3 regions of the Streptomyces sp. NPDC016640 genome follow, and region 2 is predicted to be linked to each of the others. Evidence: riboswitches for the same ligand, from Rfam matches in the RefSeq annotation. Region 2 holds a riboswitch; each other region holds the start of a gene.
What was found. A riboswitch is a leader RNA that binds a small molecule or an ion and turns the genes downstream of it on or off. The one in region 2 is predicted to bind thiamine pyrophosphate.
Positions count from the first base shown of each region.

Region 1: linked by a shared signal. The riboswitch ahead of thiC (phosphomethylpyrimidine synthase ThiC) and the one ahead of thiO (glycine oxidase ThiO) in region 2 are both predicted to bind thiamine pyrophosphate.
Region 3: linked by a shared signal. The riboswitch ahead of ACF07S_RS20160 (thiamine ABC transporter substrate binding subunit) and the one ahead of thiO (glycine oxidase ThiO) in region 2 are both predicted to bind thiamine pyrophosphate.

Region 1 is NZ_JBIBRG010000006.1:265,370-272,112, reverse strand. It holds gene ACF07S_RS15205 (hypothetical protein) at 1-762, shown strand, start outside; gene ACF07S_RS15200 (VWA domain-containing protein) at 844-2,244, opposite strand; gene thiC (phosphomethylpyrimidine synthase ThiC) at 2,463-4,259, opposite strand; TPP riboswitch at 4,254-4,443, opposite strand; gene ACF07S_RS15190 (YibE/F family protein) at 4,516-5,910, shown strand; gene ACF07S_RS15185 (SsgA family sporulation/cell division regulator) at 5,978-6,412, opposite strand; gene ACF07S_RS15180 (IclR family transcriptional regulator) at 6,511-6,743, opposite strand, start outside.
Region 2 is NZ_JBIBRG010000005.1:181,095-187,837, reverse strand. It holds gene ACF07S_RS12910 (deoxyribonuclease IV) at 1-154, opposite strand, end outside; gene pknB (Stk1 family PASTA domain-containing Ser/Thr kinase) at 206-2,173, opposite strand; partial or broken gene ACF07S_RS12900 (thiazole synthase) at 2,339-3,130, opposite strand; gene thiS (sulfur carrier protein ThiS) at 3,133-3,345, opposite strand; gene thiO (glycine oxidase ThiO) at 3,342-4,508, opposite strand; TPP riboswitch at 4,506-4,617, opposite strand; gene ACF07S_RS12885 (NAD(P)/FAD-dependent oxidoreductase) at 4,878-6,119, shown strand; gene ACF07S_RS12880 (Rv2175c family DNA-binding protein) at 6,224-6,589, shown strand.
Region 3 is NZ_JBIBRG010000009.1:114,239-120,981, reverse strand. It holds gene pyrH (UMP kinase) at 1-678, shown strand, start outside; gene frr (ribosome recycling factor) at 799-1,356, shown strand; gene ACF07S_RS20170 (phosphatidate cytidylyltransferase) at 1,356-2,480, shown strand; gene rlmN (23S rRNA (adenine(2503)-C(2))-methyltransferase RlmN) at 2,582-3,688, shown strand; TPP riboswitch at 3,713-3,818, shown strand; gene ACF07S_RS20160 (thiamine ABC transporter substrate binding subunit) at 3,898-5,019, shown strand; gene ACF07S_RS20155 (ABC transporter permease) at 5,067-6,668, shown strand; gene ACF07S_RS20150 (ABC transporter ATP-binding protein) at 6,669-6,743, shown strand, end outside.

The sequences.
Region 1 (6,743 bases), on a different contig from region 2:
GCTGCCGGACAGCGGCTGGACTCGGAGCAGCTGCGCACGATGGCGCTCAACGCCGGCCCGATCATCACGGCGGCCGCGGCGACCGAGTACCGGCACTATGTGAAGGTCCGCGAGGAACTGCGCCGGCCGTCGTCGCCGTCCGACCCGTCCGTCCACGAGTCCGGCTCCACCGAACCGGGCACGCGCGCTGTGGGGCTCGCCGCCACCATGGGCGAGGTCGCCGAGACCGCCGGGGCGGGCGCCGTCGCCGTCGTCGCCGTCCTGGCACCCGTCCTGGCCGGAACCGCGGCCGCGATCTTCCTGCTCGTCGGCTACGTCCTGCGGATGCTCGACCCCGGCGCCGCGTTCGCGCGGACCATGCTCACCACCGGCTGGGTGTTCGGCGCGGTGACGGCGGTGGCCATCCTCGTCGCCGCCGTGGGTCTGCTGATCACCGCGCTGCGCAACAAGCCCTCGGCGCTCGGCGGCACGTACGACGAGCTCGACGAGGAGGTGACCCGGGCCAGGGACGCCTGGCGCGAGGCCCTGCTGGAGCGGGGGATCCTGCCGTTCCTGCGGGACGCGCTCACCGACCCGGCGACGGCCACCGCGCTCCAGCACACGGTGCCGCCCGCGCCGGCCGGCCGTATCCCGCACCTCGGATACGGCCGGCCGGGTTTCACCAGCCCCGGAGAAGGCCCGGCCCGCGGCACCCGGCCGAGTTATTCCAGTCCGGACTATTCGAGCCCGGACTTCGGAGGTCCGGAACACCAGCCGGAGTGACTCCCTGGGGGACGGAGCCCTCCCGAGGCACAGTCCTCCGGGAGGTCCCCGCCCCCGGGCGGGAGCCGGGGCGGCGGGTCGTCAGAGGATGCCCGCCCGTCCCGCGGCCGTGATCCACGACGGGAACTCGGACAGCAGACGGTCGTACAGCTCCGGGTCCGGCACGGTGCTGATGTCGTCGACGGCGAAGAACCCTACGTTGTCGACACGGCGCCCGGGCAGCGTGTCGAACCGCTCCAGCACGCCGTAGTTCGACCGGCCCAGCCCCACGAACTGCCAGAACACCGGCTCCTCCACCGCTTCGCGAAGTTCGCGTTCGATCTCGCTGTTGCGGTAGACGCCACCGTCGGAGAAGAACAGGACGAGGGTCGGAGCGGACGCGGGATGGTCCCGGACGAACGCGCGCACCTCGGCGATGACCTTCTGCTCCTCGTTCTGGATGCCGACGTCCCGCATGTCGACCTGGCTCGGATCCAGCCCCTTCTTCCGCCCGCGCCGGAAGAGGCCCATCTCCCCCACCCGCACGTGCAGCCGCAGCCACTCGGGAAGCTCCCCGAGCCGCAGATCCGGCAACCGGGCCGGGTTCGAGGCGAACGTCCAGGCCTGCATCTCCCCGTCGTCGTCCAGTTGTGCCGCGACCGCGGCCATCCGCTCGACGACATCGGCCACGACCCCCTTGGAATACAGGAAGGACATGGACCCCGAGGCGTCCAGTACGAGGATGACGCGCGCGGTGACGCCGGTGGCCCCGTGCTTGCGCAGACTGACCGCCACCTGCTCCTTGCGCAGGGACAGCCGCTTGCGCATGTCCACGGGCAGCCGCTCCTCACCCTTGGTGAGACGCGGGGCGCCGGGGTCTGCCGTGGCGGGCCGGGCGGGCGCGACCGGCACCGCGGGGGGAACCGGCGGGGGAACGGAGGACGCCTGGGGCCCGATGGCCGCCGGGGAGGGTTCGTCCACGGTGATGCCGAAGTCCGTGGCCAGCCCCGCGAGCCCGGATGCATACCCCTGCCCCACGGCGCGGAACTTCCACGTGCCCTGTCGCCGGTACAGCTCGCCGCCGATGAAGGCGGTCTCGGTCCCCGCCGCCATGTCGAAGCGGGCGAGCTCGGAGCCCGACCCGGCGTCGAGCAGCCGGAGCACCAGCCCAGGCACCTGCCCGAACGTCCCGCCGTCGGCCGAAGCGCACAGCACGATCCGCTCGACCACCGGTTCCACCGAGCGGAGGTCCACCTCCACCGTGTCCGCCGCGGCACCGGGAGCACTTCGCTTCCCCTGGTGCGTCACGGCGCCGGACGCGTGCCGCGGCTGGTTGTAGAAGACGAAGTCGCCGTCGTCCCGCACGCGTCCGGCCGCCGTGAGGAGCAGGGCCGAGGCGTCGATGTCGGGCACCCCGGGCCCGGGCACCCAGGCGAGCTCAACGCGCACCACGGGGGCATCGACGGAAAGATTGGATCCCTTGCTCATCGAACCTGCTGTCATGGGGCCAGTCTGCCGACCCGGTCCGGGAAAGGGGAGGGGGAACCGGCCGGCCCGGTACCCGGAGCGTGCCGCTCACGGCGCGCCACCGCCATGAGCACCACCCCCGCACCTGCCGTCCGGCGAGCCACCGCTCCGCCGCCCGGCCCGGGGCCGCACCCGGACCGGGGCCGCCGCCCAGGCCGGAGCCGCACCCGGACCGGACCGTCGTCAGTTCCCGATCAGTCCACGATCGGCAGGTACACGCGACTGCCCGCCGCCGCGAACTCCTTCGACTTCTGCGCCATGCCCTCCTCGATCTCGGCCCGGCTGCCGCCGTGCTCTCGGCGGATGTCCTGCGAGATCTTCATCGAGCAGAACTTCGGACCGCACATCGAGCAGAAGTGGGCCGTCTTGGCGGGTTCCGCCGGGAGGGTCTCGTCGTGGAACTCACGTGCCGTGTCCGGGTCGAGGGCGAGGTTGAACTGGTCCTCCCACCGGAACTCGAAGCGGGCGTCGGACAGCGCGTCGTCCCACTCCTGTGCTCCCGGGTGCCCCTTGGCTAGGTCGGCGGCATGCGCGGCGATCTTGTAGGTGATGACGCCGGTCTTGACGTCGTCACGGTTGGGCAGGCCCAGGTGCTCCTTGGGCGTGACGTAGCAGAGCATGGCCGTGCCCCACCAGGCGATCATCGCGGCGCCGATGCCGGAGGTGATGTGGTCGTACGCGGGCGCGACGTCAGTCGTCAGCGGGCCGAGTGTATAGAACGGGGCCTCGTCGCAGATCTCCTGCTGGAGGTCGATGTTCTCCTTGATCTTGTGCATCGGGACATGTCCCGGGCCCTCGATCATGGTCTGAACGTGGAAGCCCTTCGCGATCCGGTTGAGTTCCCCGAGCGTGCGCAGCTCCGCGAACTGTGCCTCGTCGTTGGCGTCCGCGATGGAGCCGGGCCGCAGTCCGTCGCCGAGCGAGTAGGTGACGTCGTACGCGGCGAGGATCTCACAGAGCTCCTCGAAGTTCTCGTACAGGAACGATTCCCTGTGGTGCGCCAGGCACCACGCGGCCATGATCGAACCGCCGCGCGAAACGATTCCGGTCTTGCGGTTCGCGGTGAGCGGCACGTACGCCAGACGCACACCCGCGTGGACCGTCATGTAGTCCACACCCTGCTCGGCCTGTTCGATGACCGTGTCCTTGTAGATCTCCCAGGTCAGTTCCTCGGCTCGGCCGTCGACCTTCTCCAGGGCCTGGTAGAGCGGCACGGTACCGATGGGCACGGGGGAGTTGCGCAGCACCCACTCCCGGGTGGTGTGGATGTTGCGGCCGGTGGAGAGGTCCATGACCGTGTCGGCGCCCCAGCGGGTCGCCCAGGTCATCTTCTCGACCTCCTCCTCGATGGAGGACGTCACCGCGGAGTTGCCGATGTTGGCGTTGACCTTCACCAGGAACCGCTTGCCGATGATCATCGGCTCGATCTCCGGGTGGTTGATGTTGGCCGGCAGCACCGCCCGCCCCGCCTCGATCTCCTCGCGGACCACCTCGGGGGAGACGTTCTCCCTGATCGCCACGTACTCCATCTCGGGTGTGATCTCGCCGCGCCGCGCGTACGCCAGCTGCGTGACCGGCCGGCCCGGGCGGCCCCGGCGCGGCAGGCGGGGCCGGCCCGGGAAGACGGCGTCCAGGTTGCGCAGGCCCCCGCGCGGAGAGGTGTGTTTGATCCCGTCGTCCTCGGGGCGGACGGGGCGGCCCGTGTACTCCTCCGTGTCGCCCCGGGCGGTGATCCAGTTCTCCCGCAGCGGAGCCAGCCCCCTGCGGACGTCGGTGTCGACGAGCGGATCGGTGTACGGGCCCGATGTGTCGTAGAGGGTGACCGACTGCCCGTTGGTGAGGTGCACCTGGCGGACCGGCACGCGCAGGTCGGGGCGTGTGCCCTCGACGTACGCCTTGTGCCAGCCGACGGACTTCCCGGCCTCCCCGTTCACCGACGTCTCCGTCGGGTTCTGTGTGGAGGCAGGCGTGCGTGCGTCCTTGCTGGTCATGTGAGACCTACTCCCTACGCCGGCATTACCCGGTAACAGGTTCGGCGGTCGACGCAGCGGTTTCCGTCTGCCGACGTTCCGTGTGAAACATCACTCGATGTCGGTGATGTTTCATGTGAAACATCGTTGGGACGGAGGTCAGCGCCCTCTCAGCCCGGTGCTCCGAGCTCCCGCGTGTACAAAAGGTGCCTCCACGCTAGCGTCATTTCTGGCGCGGTGAACAGAGGGCCCCCGTCGTTCTTGCGATGATCGGTCGGTGACCTCGACTCAGCCTCCCCCGTTTCCCCCTCCTGAGCCACCGAACGGATCCGGCGCGGGATCCGGTGCCGGAAACGGCCATGGGCACAGTCATGGCCATGGCCCGGCAGCGCCCGTGTCCCGTCATCTGCGCAGGGTCATCTCGGCGATCCTGATCCCGTTCGCCGCGGCGGTGCTGATCGGACTGGCGGTGCTGTGGCCGGGGGGTGCCCCGGCGCACGAGCGCACCGGTGTCGGATTCGACCGGCAGACACAGAGCGCCACGGTCACCGAGGTGGTCGAGGTGAGCTGCCAGTCGGTGAACGCCTCCGGAGGCGTCCCGACCGGCGACACCTCCACCGCCGAGGGCTCCTCCGCCCAGCAGCAGGCGAACGGCACCTGCAAGAAGGCGACCATCCGGGTCGACACCGGCGAGGACAAGGGCCGTACGTTCAACGAGATCGTGCAGCCGGACCAGTCGCGGCAGCTGAGCGAGGGTCAGGGGGTCGTCGTCGCCTACGAGCCCTCGGCGCCCGAGGATCTGCAGTACTCGGTCACCGACGTGAACCGGCGTTTCCCCCTGGCGCTGCTCGCCGGCATCTTCGCGCTCGCCGTCGTGGCCGTGGGACGGCTGCGGGGTGTCATGGCGCTGGTCGCGCTGGCGATCAGCTTCCTGGTGCTCAACTTCTTCGTCCTGCCCGCGATCCTGCAGGGCTCGAACCCGCTGGTCGTGGCGGTGGTGGGGGCGAGTGCGATCATGCTGATCGCCTTGTACCTCTGTCACGGGCTGTCGGCCCGTACTTCCGTGGCGGTGCTCGGCACACTGATCTCCCTGCTGCTGATCGGCATCCTGGGCTCGGTCTTCATCGGCTGGGCCGCGCTCACCGGCGACACCGACGACAACACCGGTCTGATCCATGGCCTGTACCCCGAGATCGACATGAGCGGTCTGCTGCTGGCCGGCGTCATCATCGGTTCGCTGGGTGTGCTCGACGACGTGACGGTCACGCAGACCTCCGCGGTCTGGGAACTGCACGACGCCAATCCGTCGATGGGCTGGCGCGAGCTGTACCGCGCGGGCATCCGGATCGGCCGTGATCACATCGCGTCCGTGGTCAACACGCTGGTTCTCGCCTACGCGGGCGCCGCGCTGCCGCTGCTGCTGCTGTTCTCGATCGCGCAGAGCAGCGTGGGAACGGTCGCCAACAGCGAGCTGGTCGCGGAGGAGATCGTGCGCACCCTGATCGGTTCGATCGGTCTTGTGGCCTCGGTGCCGGTCACCACGGCTCTGGCCGCGCTGGTGGTCTCCGCCGATCGTCCGACGGCTCGGACAGGGGCACGGGAGCACGGGCAGGTACCGGATGCCCGGCCGACCGCGGCGCGCGGCGGAAGGGGCAGGCGCCGCAAGCGCTGATGCCCGCCCCGCGGGGCGAAACGCGCGGAAGCGTTCCGCCTGGAGGCCACCCGACTGGAGTAACGCTTCATCCGGCGCTCTGCTCCGCCAGGATCCGGTCCAGGGCGTCGTCGAGGTGGGCGTCGAAGTCGGCGAGCGCCCCTTCCTGGCCCAGCGGCACCAGCTTGTCGGTGCGGTCGAGGAAGGCCACGAGCGGTGCGGTCGAAGAGCGGAACACCGCCTGATCACTGCCGACCTGAAGCCGGATCAGCACCTCGCCCAGCGTCTCGGGATCGACCGGCGAGACGCGGACGTCGCCCTCGCCGCACGGCCGGCCCACCCCGTCGATCAGCAGCTCACGGCCAAAAGCCCAGGTTACGGGGGCGTCCCCGGGCAAGTGGAAGGTCAGCCGCACGGCGTAGGGATCACAGGTGTCGTAACGCAGCTCCACCGGGATGCGGAAGGAAAGCTCCTCCGACACGAGAAAGCTCATCATGACCTCTGCCTGTACGGATTCGCGCATCGCCTACCCCGTCATTCGCCGCGGACTGGCCGGGCATGGACCGTGACACTAGAGGGAATCTTGCTGAACGTACACAACAGATCACAAGGAGTGAGTTTTCAGATACTGATAGACAGCGCGAGCGAGCCGATCAGGCGCCCCATCTCGGCCTGCAGTCGCTGCGCCGCGGGGACCAGCCGGTCGGCCTGATGTGCGGGCAGGGAGATGGCCACCGAGGCGGCCGTGGTGCCCACGGTGATCGGGATCGCCGCGCACACCGCCCCCAGGGCGTACTCCTGACGTTCCGTCACCAGCTCCATGCGCCCCGTCCGTCCCAGGCGTCTCAGCAGGC
Region 2 (6,743 bases):
GCGTGGCCCAGCCGCGCGGATTGGCGACGAAGACCTGCACGGCCTCGGCGTTCAGCTCACGGGCGTAGGACAGACCGACGGAGTGCAGACCGCCGGCCACGGGGACGTGGCCGCCGACCGGGTTGCGGGCGGATCCGGACAGGTGACTCTTCACCCACCCAGGGTGCCATGAGCGCCGGGCCCGCCCGCCGGTGGATTCCCGGGATCAGCCGATCTCGACGGTGATCGTCGACCCCTTGGGCGCGGTGTCGCCGCCGGCCACGGACTGGCCCTCGACGGTGTCGCCGAACAGGTCGAGCAGTCCGCGGTCCTCCTCCACCCGGAACCCGGCGCCCTCCAGCTTCTCCCTGGCCTCGTCCACGCTGTCGCCGACCACGTCCGGCACCCCGATCATCTCCGGGCCCTTGGACAGCGTCAGCGTCACGGTGTCGCCCTCGGCGAGCCGGCGGCCGGCGCCCGGGGACTGCCGGGCCACCCGACCCGCGTCGTGCCCGGAGGTGACCCGCTCGTCGGCGATCCTCACCTCGAGGCCGGCCTCCCGCAGTTCGGACCGTGCGTCCGCCGGGTCGTCCCCGGTCACGTCCGGCACGTCCACCGGGCTGCCCCTGCTCACAGTGAGCGCCACCGCCGAGCCCGCCCGGACCTCGGTGCCCTTGCCCGGTTCGGTGGAGACCACCGAGCCCCGGGCCACGTCCTCGCTGAACGCCCGGGTGACCATGCCGGGCTCCAGGCCCTCGTCCTCCAGCAGGGAGCGGGCCTTGTCCAGCGGGTAGCCGTCGAGGTCGGGCACCCGCACGGTCTGCGGACCCTTGGAGATCGTGAGCGACACCGGGTCGTGGCCGCGGATGCGGGCGCCCACGGCCGGGTCCGTGCTGATCACCGTGCCCCGCTCCACCGTGTCGCTGTACGCCTCCTCGACCTGCCCGACGTCCAGGCCCGCGTCCGCCAGCCGGTCCCGGGCCTCCCGCTCGGTCTTCGCCAGCAGCGGCGGGACCTTGGTGAACTGGCCGGAGTTGATGTACCACACGCCGGTGCCGAGCCCGAGGACCAGGAGCACGGCCACGACGGCCGCCATCGGGCCGCGCCGCAGCGCCGTCCGGCGCCGGGGCGGCAGCGGCGGCGGGGACCGGAACCGGCTGGTGCGGTGGGAGGAGTCCGCCGCGCCGCCGTCGCCCTCGTCGGCCGGCAGCGGGCGGGACGGGGGTCCCCCCGCGCGGGCGAAGCCGGGCGTGGGGGACGTCAGCGCGCGCGGGATGACGCTCGTACGGTCCCCGGCGTTGTCGTGCTCCGCCGTCAGCGCCTGCGGCGGCACCGCGTCGAGCTGCTCGGCACCGAGCCGGCCGCGGCCCCGGCGGACCTGCGCCAGCAGAGCCACCGCGTCGTGCGGACGGACCCCGGGAGTGCGCGCGGTCGCCGACGCGACCAGCTCGTCCAGCTCGTACGCCATGCCGGGCACGGCGGCCGACGGGGGCGGCACGTCGTCGTGCAGGTGCTTGTAGAGCACGATCGCGGGGGAGTCGCCGTCGTGCGGCTTGACGCCGGTCAGCATCTCGTAGAGGAGGATGCCGCAGGCGTAGACGTCCACCCGGGGGTCGGCGGCGCCGCTCTCGATCTGCTCCGGGGCCAGGTAGGAGACCGTGCCCAGCACGGTGCCCGTGGTGTTCGTCACCGTGTCCACGGCGCGCACCAGCCCGAAGTCGGCGACCTTGACCCGGCCGTCGTCCCCTATCAGCACGTTCTCGGGCTTCATGTCCCGGTGCACGAACCCGGCCCGGTGCGCCGCGCCGAGGGCGGCCAGCACCGGCTCCAGGATGTCCAGCGCGGCCCGCGGCTGGAGCGCGCCGCGCTCGCGCAGCACGTCGCGCAGGGTGCAGCCGGCGATGTACTCCATCGCCAGGTAGACGTACGCCCCGTCGGCGCCCTGGTCGAACACCTGCACCACGTTCGGGTGGTCCAGGCGGGCGACCGACTTCGCCTCGCGGATGAACCGCTCGACGAACGAGACGTCGACGGCGAGGGAGGGGTGCATCACCTTGAGGGCGAGGACGCGGTCCAGGCGGGTGTCCACGGCCCGGTAGACCGTGGCCATCCCGCCGACCGCGATCCGCGCGTCGACGCGGTACCGGCCGTCGAGCACCTGCCCGACCAGAGGGTCCTGAAGGGTCGTGTCCACGCGGTGAGTCTACGAGTCCCCGCCGACACCCCCGCCCCGTTCACCCCCCGTTGGAGCGGACCTGTGACGCGCCGCACCCGCACCCGGAAGCGGGGAGCCCGGGGGGAGAGCGGGCGCGGCGGCACCCGGCGGGCGCAACCCGCTCCCGGCCCGGCCGGAGCCCTGGAACGCCGGCCGCTCCGGATCCAGCGCGGCCAGCCCCTCCGCGGGAGAGGACGCCGACGCGAAATGCCGCCGCGGAATGCGCCCCGCCAGCCGGGCCAGCCGCCCCGCCTCCACCGCGCACCGCATCGCGGAGGCCATCAGCACCGGCTCCTGCGCCCGGGTGACCGCGGACGCCAGCATCACCCCCGCGCACCCCAGCTCCATCGCCAGCGCCGCGTCCGACGCCGTCCCCGCCCCCGCGTCCAGGATCACCGGCACACGCGCGTGCTCCACGATCAACTGGAAGTTGTGCGGGTTGCGGATCCCCAGCCCCGACCCGATCGGCGACCCCAGCGGCATGATCGCCGCGCAGCCGGCGTCCTCCAGCTTCCGCGCCAGCACCGGATCGTCGTTGGTGTACGGCAGCACCGTGAACCCGTCGTCGACCAGCGTCTCCGCCGCCTCCAGCAGTTCGATCGGGTCCGGCAGCAGCGTCCGCTCGTCGGCGACGACCTCCAGCTTGACCAGATCGGTACCGAGCGCCTCCCGGGCCAGACGCGCCGTGAGCACGGCCTCCCCGGCGGTGAAGCAGCCCGCGGTGTTCGGCAGCACCCGGATGCCGAGCCGCTCCAGCACCGACAGCACGGAGCCGCGCACCGAGGGGTCCACCCGCCGCATCGCGACGGTCGTGAGCTCCGTCCCGGACGCCACCAGCGCCCGCTCCAGCACGTCGAGGCTCGGCGCCCCGCCGGTGCCCATGATCAGGCGGGACGTGAAGGACGTACCGCCGAGGACGAACGGATCGTCGGCCATGGTCAGCCTCCTTGGACGGCGGTGAGGACTTCCACCCGGTCCCCGTCCGCGAGGGGGGTGGTGGGCCACTGCGCGCGCGGGACGACGGTTTCGTTGAGGGCGGCGGCCACTCCCGAGGGCGCCGCGGTGAGCGACCGCACGACGAGGTCGAGGGCGGTGCCGGGCGCGAACTCCCGGGGCTCCCCGTTGACCGAGACGGTGACCGAGGCGTTCACGCGGGCTGCTCCGTGGGGACGGCGGCGCCGAAGCGCCGCGGGGTGAAGGGACGGGCCTCCTCCGGCAGTTCACCGGTGGTCAGGGCGTGCGCCATGGCGTCGCCGGTCACCGGCGTCAGCAGGACGCCGTTGCGGTAGTGGCCGGTGGCCAGCAGCAGTCCGTCGAGACCGGTCGGGCCGAGCAGCGGCGCGTTGTCGGGGGAGCCGGGGCGCAGCCCGGCCCGGGTCTCGGTGAGCGGCAGTTCGGTGATCCCGGGGACGAGCTCGTGGGCGTCGCGCAGCAGTTCGTACACGCCGCCCGCGGTCACCGTCGTGTCCCAGCCCAGCTCCTCGCTGGTCGCGCCGACGACCAGCTCGCCGTTCTCGCGCGGCACCAGATAGACCTGGCTGCCGCGCACCACGGCCCGCACGGTCCGGCTCAGGAAGGGACCGGGCCGCTCGGGCATCGTCAGCCGTACGACCTGTCCCTTCACGGGGCGCACGGGAGGCAGCACGTCCTCGGGGACGCCCGCGAGCCGCCCGCTGAGACTGCCCGCGGCCAGCACCACCTGCCCGGCGCCCAGCTCGGTGCCGTCGGCGGTGACCACGCCCGTCGCCCGGCCCCCCGCGACGAGCAGCCGCCCGGCCCACGCGCGGTGGACGGTCACGCCGGTCCGCACGCAGGCCGTCACCAGCGCGGCCGCCAGCCGGCGCGGATCGACCTGGTGGTCGCCGTCCACCCGCAGACCGCCGCGCACACCCGGCGCGAGCATCGGTTCCAGCCGCCGGCACTCCCGCCCGGACAGCCACTGCGAGTCCAGCCCCGACCGCTGCTGCAGGGCGTGCAGCTCCCGCAGATGGGCGCGGTCGTCGGCGTCCAGCGCCACCGCGAGGGTGCCGCACCGGCGGTAGCCGAGCTCCTGGCCGGTCAGTTCGGTCAGCTCGGCCGCGAAGCCGGGGTAGCGCCGCGCGGAGGCGAGGTTCAGACCCAGCAGGGTCTCCTCGCCGTAGTGCAGTTCCGTGACGGCGGCCAGCATCCCGGCGGCCACCCGGGCGGCCCCGCCGCCCGGCTCGGGATCCACCACGGCCGTGGCGAGACCGCGCTGCGCGGCCCGCCAGGCCGTGACCAGACCGATGATCCCGCCCCCGACGACGAGGACGTCTGTGCTGCGCGTGGGCGACATGGGCGTCCAGCCCCTCCCTTCGCCGGCATGACCCGGATCAGGTTCGTACGGTCGGAGGCCGCCAGCCTCCCTCTCAGCCCGGTGCGTCCGGGCTCCCGCGAGTGCTTTACGTCGGCCACCCTAGCCCCCGGCACACCCGCCCTGTAAGGGAGCCCGCGCGTGGCCCGCCCGCCCCTCGCCCACGACCACCCCCGGCCGGGGGTGGTCGTCCCGTCCCGCAGGTCCCTCGACGGACTCGTCCCCGCCCCCGTGGGCCGGCGGGGAGGCGGGAGCGGGAGTCGCGGCCGGGCAACGGCACCAGCGTGGTGGAGGAGCCGCCGGACGGCAGGAGCCGGCCGCGCCCCACGGCCGGGTGTCTATGGTGATCGGGTGAGCGAGCAGACGCAGGAACCGGGACCGTCCGAGCCGCGGCGGGTGGTGGTGGCGGGCGCGGGCATGGCCGGTGTGCGGACCGCGGTCGCCCTGCGGGAACAGGGCTTCACCGGCACCGTGACCCTGATCGGCGCGGAACCCCACCAGCCCTACGACCGGCCGCCGTTGTCCAAGGCGGTGCTGCTCGGCACCGCCGAGGGCTCCGCCTTCGACGTCGACTTCGAAGAACTCGGCATCGACCTGCGGCTCGGCTGCGAGGTGCTCGGCCTGCGCCCCGGGGACCACGAACTGGACACGGAGGGCGGCCCCGTCCCCTACGACGTCCTGGTGGTCGCCACCGGTGCGGAGCCGGTCCGGCTGCCGGGCGCGGAGGGGGTCCCCGGGGTGCATCTGCTGCGCACCCTGGACGACGCCGAACGGCTGCGGCCGGTACTCGCGCGCCAGCACGACATCGTGGTGGTCGGGGCCGGCTGGATCGGCGCGGAGTTCGCCACCGCGGCACGCGGGGCGGGCTGCGCGGTCACCGTCGTGGAGACCGCCGGGCGGCCGCTCGCCGAGGCGCTGCCCGCCGAGGTGAGCGCCCCCATGACCGGCTGGTACGCGGACGCCGGTGTCGTGCTGCGCACACGCACGCGCGTGACGGGCGTCGAGCCCGGCGCCGTACTCCTGGACGACGGTTCGCGGCTGCCCGCCGGTGCCGTGGTCGTCGGGATCGGGGCCCGGCCCGCCACGGCCTGGCTGGCGGGCTCCGGGATCGGGCTGGGGGAGCGGGGCGAGGTCGTGGCCGACCGGCATCTGGCGACCTCCCTTCCCGACGTGTACGCGGTCGGGGACTGCGCGTCCTTCCCGTCCGGGCGCTACGGCGAGCGTCTGCTGGTCCACCACTGGGACAACGCCCTCCAGGGGCCGCGCACCGTCGCCGAGAACATCCTCGGCGCGTCCGCCGGCCGGGCCCCGGCGGTGTACGACCCGGTGCCGTACTTCTGGTCCGAGCAGTTCGGGCGCTTCGTGCAGTACGCGGGGCACCACGCGGACGCCGACCGGACCGTGTGGCGGGGGGACCCCTCCGACGCCGCGTGGAGCGTCTGCTGGCTCCGTGGAACCCGGCTGGTCGCGCTGCTCGCGGTGGGGCGCCCCCGGGACCTGGCGCAGGGGCGCAGACTGATCGAGGCGGGCACGGCGATGGACGCGCGCCTGCTGGCGGATCCGGCCCGGCCGCTGAAGTCGGCGACGGCCTGACACGCCGGCGGGGCGCCCTTCGGGCGGGCGCGTCCGGGCGACGCGCCCGCCCGGGTGGACGGGGCTGGCTTCCGACTGTCAGTGGCAGGTGGCAGGCTTGTCCCGTGACCGAGATTGACGCAAAGATCGATGCTCTCGTCCCCGCCTGGCTCACTCTCCCCGACATCGCCGAGAAGCTCGGCGTCGAGGTGACGCGCGTCCGGCAGCTGGTCAAGGATGGCCAGCTCATCGCCGTACGCCGGGGTGAGAACCGCGCGCTGCACGTTCCCGCCGCCTTCATCGACGAGGACAAGGTGGTCAAGGGCCTGACCGGGACCCTGACGCTGCTGCGGGACGACGGCTTCACGGACGAAGAGATGCTGGAGTGGCTCTTCACCCCCGACCCCTCGCTGCCGGGCACGCCCGCGCAGGCACTCGGCGAGAACCGTGGCACGGAGGTGAAGCGCCGGGCCCAGGCGCTCGCGGTCTGACCCGCATCCCACCGACGGATCCGTCCCGGCGCCACCGCGCGTGGCGCCGCCCGCACGAACGACACCGGCCGGGGCGCCGCGCGCCCCGGCCGACGGCCCACCCATGCCGTCCGTCCCGCCCGGAGCGGCCCGGGGCCCCGCGGGGTGTTCTCGC
Region 3 (6,743 bases), on a different contig from region 2:
GGCGGCGGGGGCCTGGGCGTCGACCCCGACGTGGTGCACGCCATCGCACGCGAGATCGCGGCCGTCGTACGGGACGGCGCGCAGATCGCGATCGTCATCGGCGGCGGCAACTTCTTCCGCGGCGCCGAACTCCAGGTACGCGGCATGGACCGGGCCCGCTCCGACTACATGGGCATGCTCGGCACGGTGATGAACTGCCTCGCCCTCCAGGACTTCCTGGAGAAGGAGGGCGTCGACTGCCGCGTGCAGACCGCCATCACCATGGGGCAGGTCGCCGAGCCGTACATCCCGCTGCGCGCCGTACGGCACCTGGAGAAGGGGCGCGTGGTCATCTTCGGCGCCGGTATGGGCATGCCGTACTTCTCCACCGACACCACCGCCGCCCAGCGCGCCCTGGAGATCGACGCCGAGGCGCTGCTCATGGGCAAGAACGGGGTGGACGGGGTCTACGACTCGGACCCGAAGACCAACCCGGACGCCGTGAAGTTCGACGCGCTCGGCTACGGCGAGGTCATCACCCGGAATCTGAAGGTCGCCGACGCCACGGCCGTCACGCTCTGCCGTGACAACAGCCTCCCGATCGTCGTCTTCGAGCTCCTGAAGGCGGGCAATATCGCCCGCGCCGTCAAGGGTGAGAAGATCGGCACGCTTGTGGGTGACCAAGCCGACCGCGACTGACCGGGGGATGGACAATGTCCTGCCGGTCGGAAACCGTGCAGGAAGAAGACGCGACGCAGCCGGCCGCCGCCCCGACAGGGAACCGCAGCCGGGCCTACTCAAGACACGCAGGAGCAAGTGGTGATCGAAGAGACCCTCCTCGAGGCCGAGGAGAAGATGGAGAAGGCCGTCGTGGTCGCCAAGGAGGACTTCGCCGCGATCCGCACCGGTCGTGCGCACCCGGCGATGTTCAACAAGATCGTGGCCGACTACTACGGCGCGCCGACGCCGATCAACCAGCTGGCCTCGTTCTCCGTGCCGGAGCCGCGCATGGCCGTGGTGACGCCGTTCGACAAGAGCGCGCTGCGCAACATCGAGCAGGCGATCCGCGACTCCGACCTGGGCGTCAACCCGAGCAACGACGGCAATATCATCCGAGTGGTGTTCCCCGAGCTGACCGAGGAGCGCCGCCGCGAGTACATCAAGGTCGCCAAGGGCAAGGGTGAGGACGCCAAGGTCTCCATCCGCTCCGTGCGCCGCAAGGCCAAGGACGCCATCGACAAGCTGGTCAAGGACGGCGAGGTCGGCGAGGACGAGGGCCGCCGTGCGGAGAAGGAGCTCGACGACACCACGGCGAAGTACGTCGCCCAGGTGGACGAGCTCCTGAAGCACAAGGAAGCGGAGCTGCTCGAGGTCTGATGAACGACTCTTCCTGGGGGGCGCCGCAGACCGGGTACTGGGGGCCGTCCGACCAGGGACCCGGCCGGGGGGTTGCCCCGGCGGGTCCCGCGTACGATGCGCACTACGCGCAGCAGACTCGCCCCGTGCCCATCGGGCCCGAGGTACCCGAACGCGGCGGTGACCAGGACGGGAACCGGGATGCCGCTCGGCTGAGCGGCCCTCTGTTCCGAGACGAGCCGACGCGGGCCCGACCCCTGCCGGGGGAGGTGCCGCAGAATCCGGAGCCCATGCCCGACGCCCCGCAGCCGGCACCCGTGCCGCAGAGGAAGAGCGCGGGGCGCGATCTCGGCGCCGCGATAGGCGTCGGCGTCGGACTCGGCGTGGTGATCGTCGCGTCGCTGTTCGTCGTCAAGGCCGCCTTCGTCGGCGTGGTCGCCGTCGCCGCCGTGGTGGGCCTGTGGGAGCTGACCAAGCGGCTCGACGAGCGCAAGGGCATCAAGGTGCCCTTCGTGCCCCTCGCGGCCGGCGGCGCGGCCATGATCGTCGCCGGGTACGCCCGGGGGGCCGAGGGCGCCTGGGTGGTCATGGCGCTCACCGCGCTGGCCGTCCTGCTGTGGCGGATGACGGCACCGCCCGAGGGCTACCTCAAGGACGTCACGGCGGGACTCTTCGCGGCGTTCTACGTACCGTTCCTGGCGACCTTCGTCGCCATGATGCTGACGGCCGGCGACGGCGCGTGGCGGGTCCTGACCTTCCTGGCGCTGACGGTGGTCAGCGACACCGGCGCCTACGCCGTCGGCTGGCGCTTCGGCAAGCACAGGCTCGCCCCGCGGATCAGCCCCGGCAAGACCCGCGAGGGCCTGCTGGGGGCGGTGGCCTTCGCGATGGCGGCGGGCGCGCTGTGCATGCACTTCCTGATCGACGACGGCATCTGGTGGCAGGGCCTGCTGCTGGGGCTCGCGGTCGCCGCCAGCGCCACCCTCGGCGACCTGGGCGAGTCCATGATCAAACGGGACCTGGGCATCAAGGACATGGGCACCCTGCTTCCCGGCCACGGCGGCATCATGGACCGGCTGGACTCGCTGCTCCCGACGGCGCCGGTGGTGTGGCTGCTACTGGTGATCTTCGTCGGCTCCGGCTGACGGTACCCGCACGGCCGCGTCGGGCCCCCGTCCTCCCAGGGCGGGGGCCCGACCGCTGCCGGATCGGGACACCCTTGTGGATCTGCGACACTGGTCGTGTCATGCCTAAGCCCGGAGAACTCACTTTCGTCGCGCCGCGCGGAGCCAAGAAGCCGCCGCGGCACCTTGCCGACCTCACGCCCGCCGAGCGCAAGGAGGCGGTCGCCGCGGCCGGTGAGAAGCCGTTCCGCGCCAAGCAGCTCTCGCAGCACTACTTCGCGCGGTACGCGCACGATCCGGAGCAGTGGACCGACATCCCGGCCGCCTCCCGCGGCAAGCTCCAGGAGGCGCTGCTTCCCGAGCTGATGTCCGTCGTGCGGCACCTGTCGACCGACCAGGGCACCACTCGCAAGACGCTGTGGAAGCTGTTCGACGGCACGCTCGTCGAGTCCGTGCTCATGCGCTACCCGGACCGGGTGACCATGTGCATCAGCTCGCAGGCGGGCTGCGGCATGAACTGCCCGTTCTGCGCCACCGGCCAGGCCGGACTCGACCGGAACCTGTCCACCGCCGAGATCGTGCACCAGATCGTGGACGGGATGCGGGCCCTCAGGGACGGCGAGGTCCCGGGCGGACCGGCGCGGCTGTCCAACATCGTGTTCATGGGCATGGGCGAGCCGCTCGCCAACTACAACCGGGTCGTGGGCGCGATCCGCCGCCTCACCGACCCCGAGCCGGACGGGCTCGGGCTGTCGCAGCGCGGGGTCACCGTCTCGACCGTCGGCCTCGTCCCCGCGATCCACCGGTTCTCCGACGAGGGCTTCAAGTGCCGCCTCGCCATCTCGCTGCACGCCCCCGACGACGAGCTGCGCGACACCCTCGTCCCCGTGAACACGCGGTGGAAGGTGCGCGAGGTGCTCGACGCCGGTTTCGAGTACGCGGCGAAGTCCGGGCGCCGGCTGTCCATCGAGTACGCCCTGATCCGGGACATCAACGACCAGGCGTGGCGCGGTGACCGCCTCGGACGGCTGCTCAAGGGCCGGCCCGTGCACGTCAACCTCATCCCGCTCAATCCGACGCCCGGCTCCCAGTGGACCGCCTCGCGGCCCGAGGACGAGAAGGCGTTCCTGGAGGCGATCGCCGCGCATGGTGTGCCGGTGACGATCCGGGACACCCGTGGCCAGGAGATCGACGGGGCGTGCGGTCAGCTCGCCGCGAGCGAACGGTAATGTGACCCGTGTAAGCACATCTTCATATTCCGACAGGGGAGCGCCACAGCGCTGAGAGTGCGGCACCGGCCGCAGACCCTCCGAACCTCGCCCAGGTCATTCTGGGTAGGGAGATCGGTCATCACTCGAGCTGTTGCGCCCTGCCCGGGACCTGTCACAGGGTTCCGGGCAGGGCCGCGTCTCTTCCTGGTCACTCCAGGAGGAATCCAGTGGGCATCACCAAGAAGGTCACCGTCCTGGCCGTCGGGCTGGGACTGGTCACGCTGTCCGCGTGCGGGTCGTCCGACGACGGCGGCACGGGTGGCGACGGCGGGTCCAGGACCGTGACCCTCGTCAGCCACAACTCGTGGGCCGCGTCGAAGGACGTCATCGCCGCCTTCGAGAAGCGGTCCGGCTACAGGGTCAGGGTCCTCGAGGACGGCGACGCCGGGCAGGCCGTCAACAAGGCCGTCCTGACCAAGGACAACCCCCAGGGCGACGTCTTCTTCGGCGTCGACAACACCCTGCTCTCCCGCGCCCTCGACAACGGGCTGTTCCAGCCGTACGAGGCGAAGGGGTCCGACCTGATCCCGGACGAGTTCCGCGCGGACCGGGACAAGCACCGGGTCACGCCCGTCGACACCGGCGACGTGTGCGTCAACTACGACAAGGCGTGGTTCAGCGAGCACGAGCTGGCCCCGCCGAAGACCTTCGACGACCTGATCAAGCCCGAGTACAAGGACCTCCTCGTCGTCGAGAACGCCTCCACCTCCTCGCCCGGCCTCGGCTTCCTGCTCGGCACCGCCGCGCAGTACGGCGACGGGGACACCTCCCGCTCGGGCGAAGCCGGGAGCGGGGGAGGCTGGCAGGACTACTGGAAGAAGCTCAGGGCCAACGGCGTGAAGGTGGTCGACGGCTGGGAGCAGGCCTACAACGAGGAGTTCTCCGGCTCGGCCGGCGGCAAGCAGGCCAAGGCCGACCGTCCGCTGGTGGTCTCCTACGCCTCCTCCCCGCCCGCCGAGGTGATCTACGCCGACCCGAAGCCGGACACCGCACCCACCGGCGTCGCCGAGGGCACCTGCTTCCGCCAGGTCGAGTACGCCGGACTGCTGAGCAACGCCGGGAACCCCGAGGGCGGCAAGGCGCTGCTCGACTTCCTCATCAGCAAGCCGTTCCAGGACGACATGCCGCTCAACATGTTCGTCTACCCGGTGCGCGAGGACGCCCGGGTGCCCGCGGAGTTCACCGAGTTCGGGCCGCAGGCGAAGGACCCGCAGACCATGGACCCGGCGGAGATCGCCGCCAACCGTGACCGGTGGGTCAAGTCGTGGACCTCGCTCGTACTGAAGTGAGGCGAACCGCGGCGACACGGCGCGGGAGCGCGGCGCGGCTCGGCCTGATGGCCGTGCCCGTCGCGTTCTTCGCCGTCTTCTTCGCCCATCCCGTCGCCGCGATCGTCGCGCGCGGACTGAAGGCCGACGGGACCTGGCACCTCGGGCGGATCGGCGACGTACTGGCGCAGCCCGACGTCCGGCAGGTCCTGTGGTTCACCACCTGGCAGGCCCTCGTCTCCACCGCCCTCACCCTGCTGGTCGCGCTGCCCGGCGCCTACGTCTTCGCCCGCCTCGACTTCCCCGGCAAGCAGGTGCTGCGGGCGGTGGTCACCGTGCCGTTCGTGCTGCCCACGGTCGTGGTCGGAACGGCGTTCATGGCGCTCGTCGGTCGCGGCGGACTCCTCGACGAGCTGTGGGGCGTGCGGCTGGACACCACCGTGTGGGCGATCCTGCTCGCGCACGTCTTCTTCAACTACGCCGTCGTCGTGCGGACCGTGGGCGGACTCTGGTCCCAGCTCGACCCGCGGCAGGAGGAGGCGGCGCGGATGCTCGGCGCCTCCCGGTTCGCGGCCTGGCGGACCGTCACCCTGCCCGCGCTCGCGCCCGCCGTGGCGGCCGCCGCGCTGATGGTCTTCCTGTTCACCTTCACCAGCTTCGGAGTGGTGCAGATCCTGGGCGGGCCCACCTTCTCCACCCTCGAGGTGGAGATCTACCGGCAGACCGCCGAGATCTTCGACCTGTCCACGGCCGCCGTCCTGACGATGATCCAGTTCGTCGCCGTGGCCGCGGTCCTCGCCCTGCACGCCTGGACCGTACGGCGGCGGGAGACCGCGCTGCGGCTGGTGGACGCCTCGGTGACCGCGCGCAGGCCGCGCGGCGCCGGGCAGTGGGCGCTGCTGGCCGGCGTCGTGGCCACCGTCGCCGTCCTGCTCCTGCTGCCGCTCGCGGTGCTGGTGGAACGGTCCTTCGCCGACGCCGGCCTCGGCTACTACCGGGCGCTGACCCGGGACGACGGGGGAGTGTTCCTGGTCGCGCCGGTCGAGGCGGTCGGCAACTCGCTGCGGTACGCCCTCGCCGCCACCGCCATCGCCGTGCTGGTCGGTTCCCTCGCCTCCGTCGCGCTGACCCGGCGGGACGCGGGCCGGCTGGTGCGCGGCTTCGACGCGCTGCTGATGCTGCCGCTCGGGGTGTCCGCGGTGACGGTCGGCTTCGGCTTCCTGATCGCCCTCGACGAGCCGCCGCTGGACCTCAGGGCCTCCTGGATCCTGGTCCCGCTCGCGCAGGCGCTGGTCGGCGTGCCCTTCGTCGTGCGGATCATGCTGCCGGTGCTGCGGGCCGTGGACGTACGGCTGCGGGAGGCGGCGGCGGTGCTCGGGGCGTCGCCGTGGCGGGCGTGGCGGGAGGTGGACCTGCCGATGGTGCGGCGGGCGCTGCTGATCGCGGCGGGGTTCGCCTTCGCGGTGTCGCTGGGGGAGTTCGGGGCGACCGTGTTCATCGCGCGGCCGGACAACCCGACGCTGCCGGTGGCCGTGGCACGGCTGCTGGGCCGGCCCGGGGACCTCAACTACGGCCAGGCGATGGCCTTGTCGACGATTCTGATGATCGTGTGCGCGGTGGCGCTGCTCGTGCTGGAGCGGCTGCGGACCGACCGGACCGGGGAGTTCTAGATGCTGCTGAGCCTGGAGGACGCGACCGTCCGCTTCGGGGGACGGGCGGTGCTGGACGCCGTCGGTCTGCAGGTC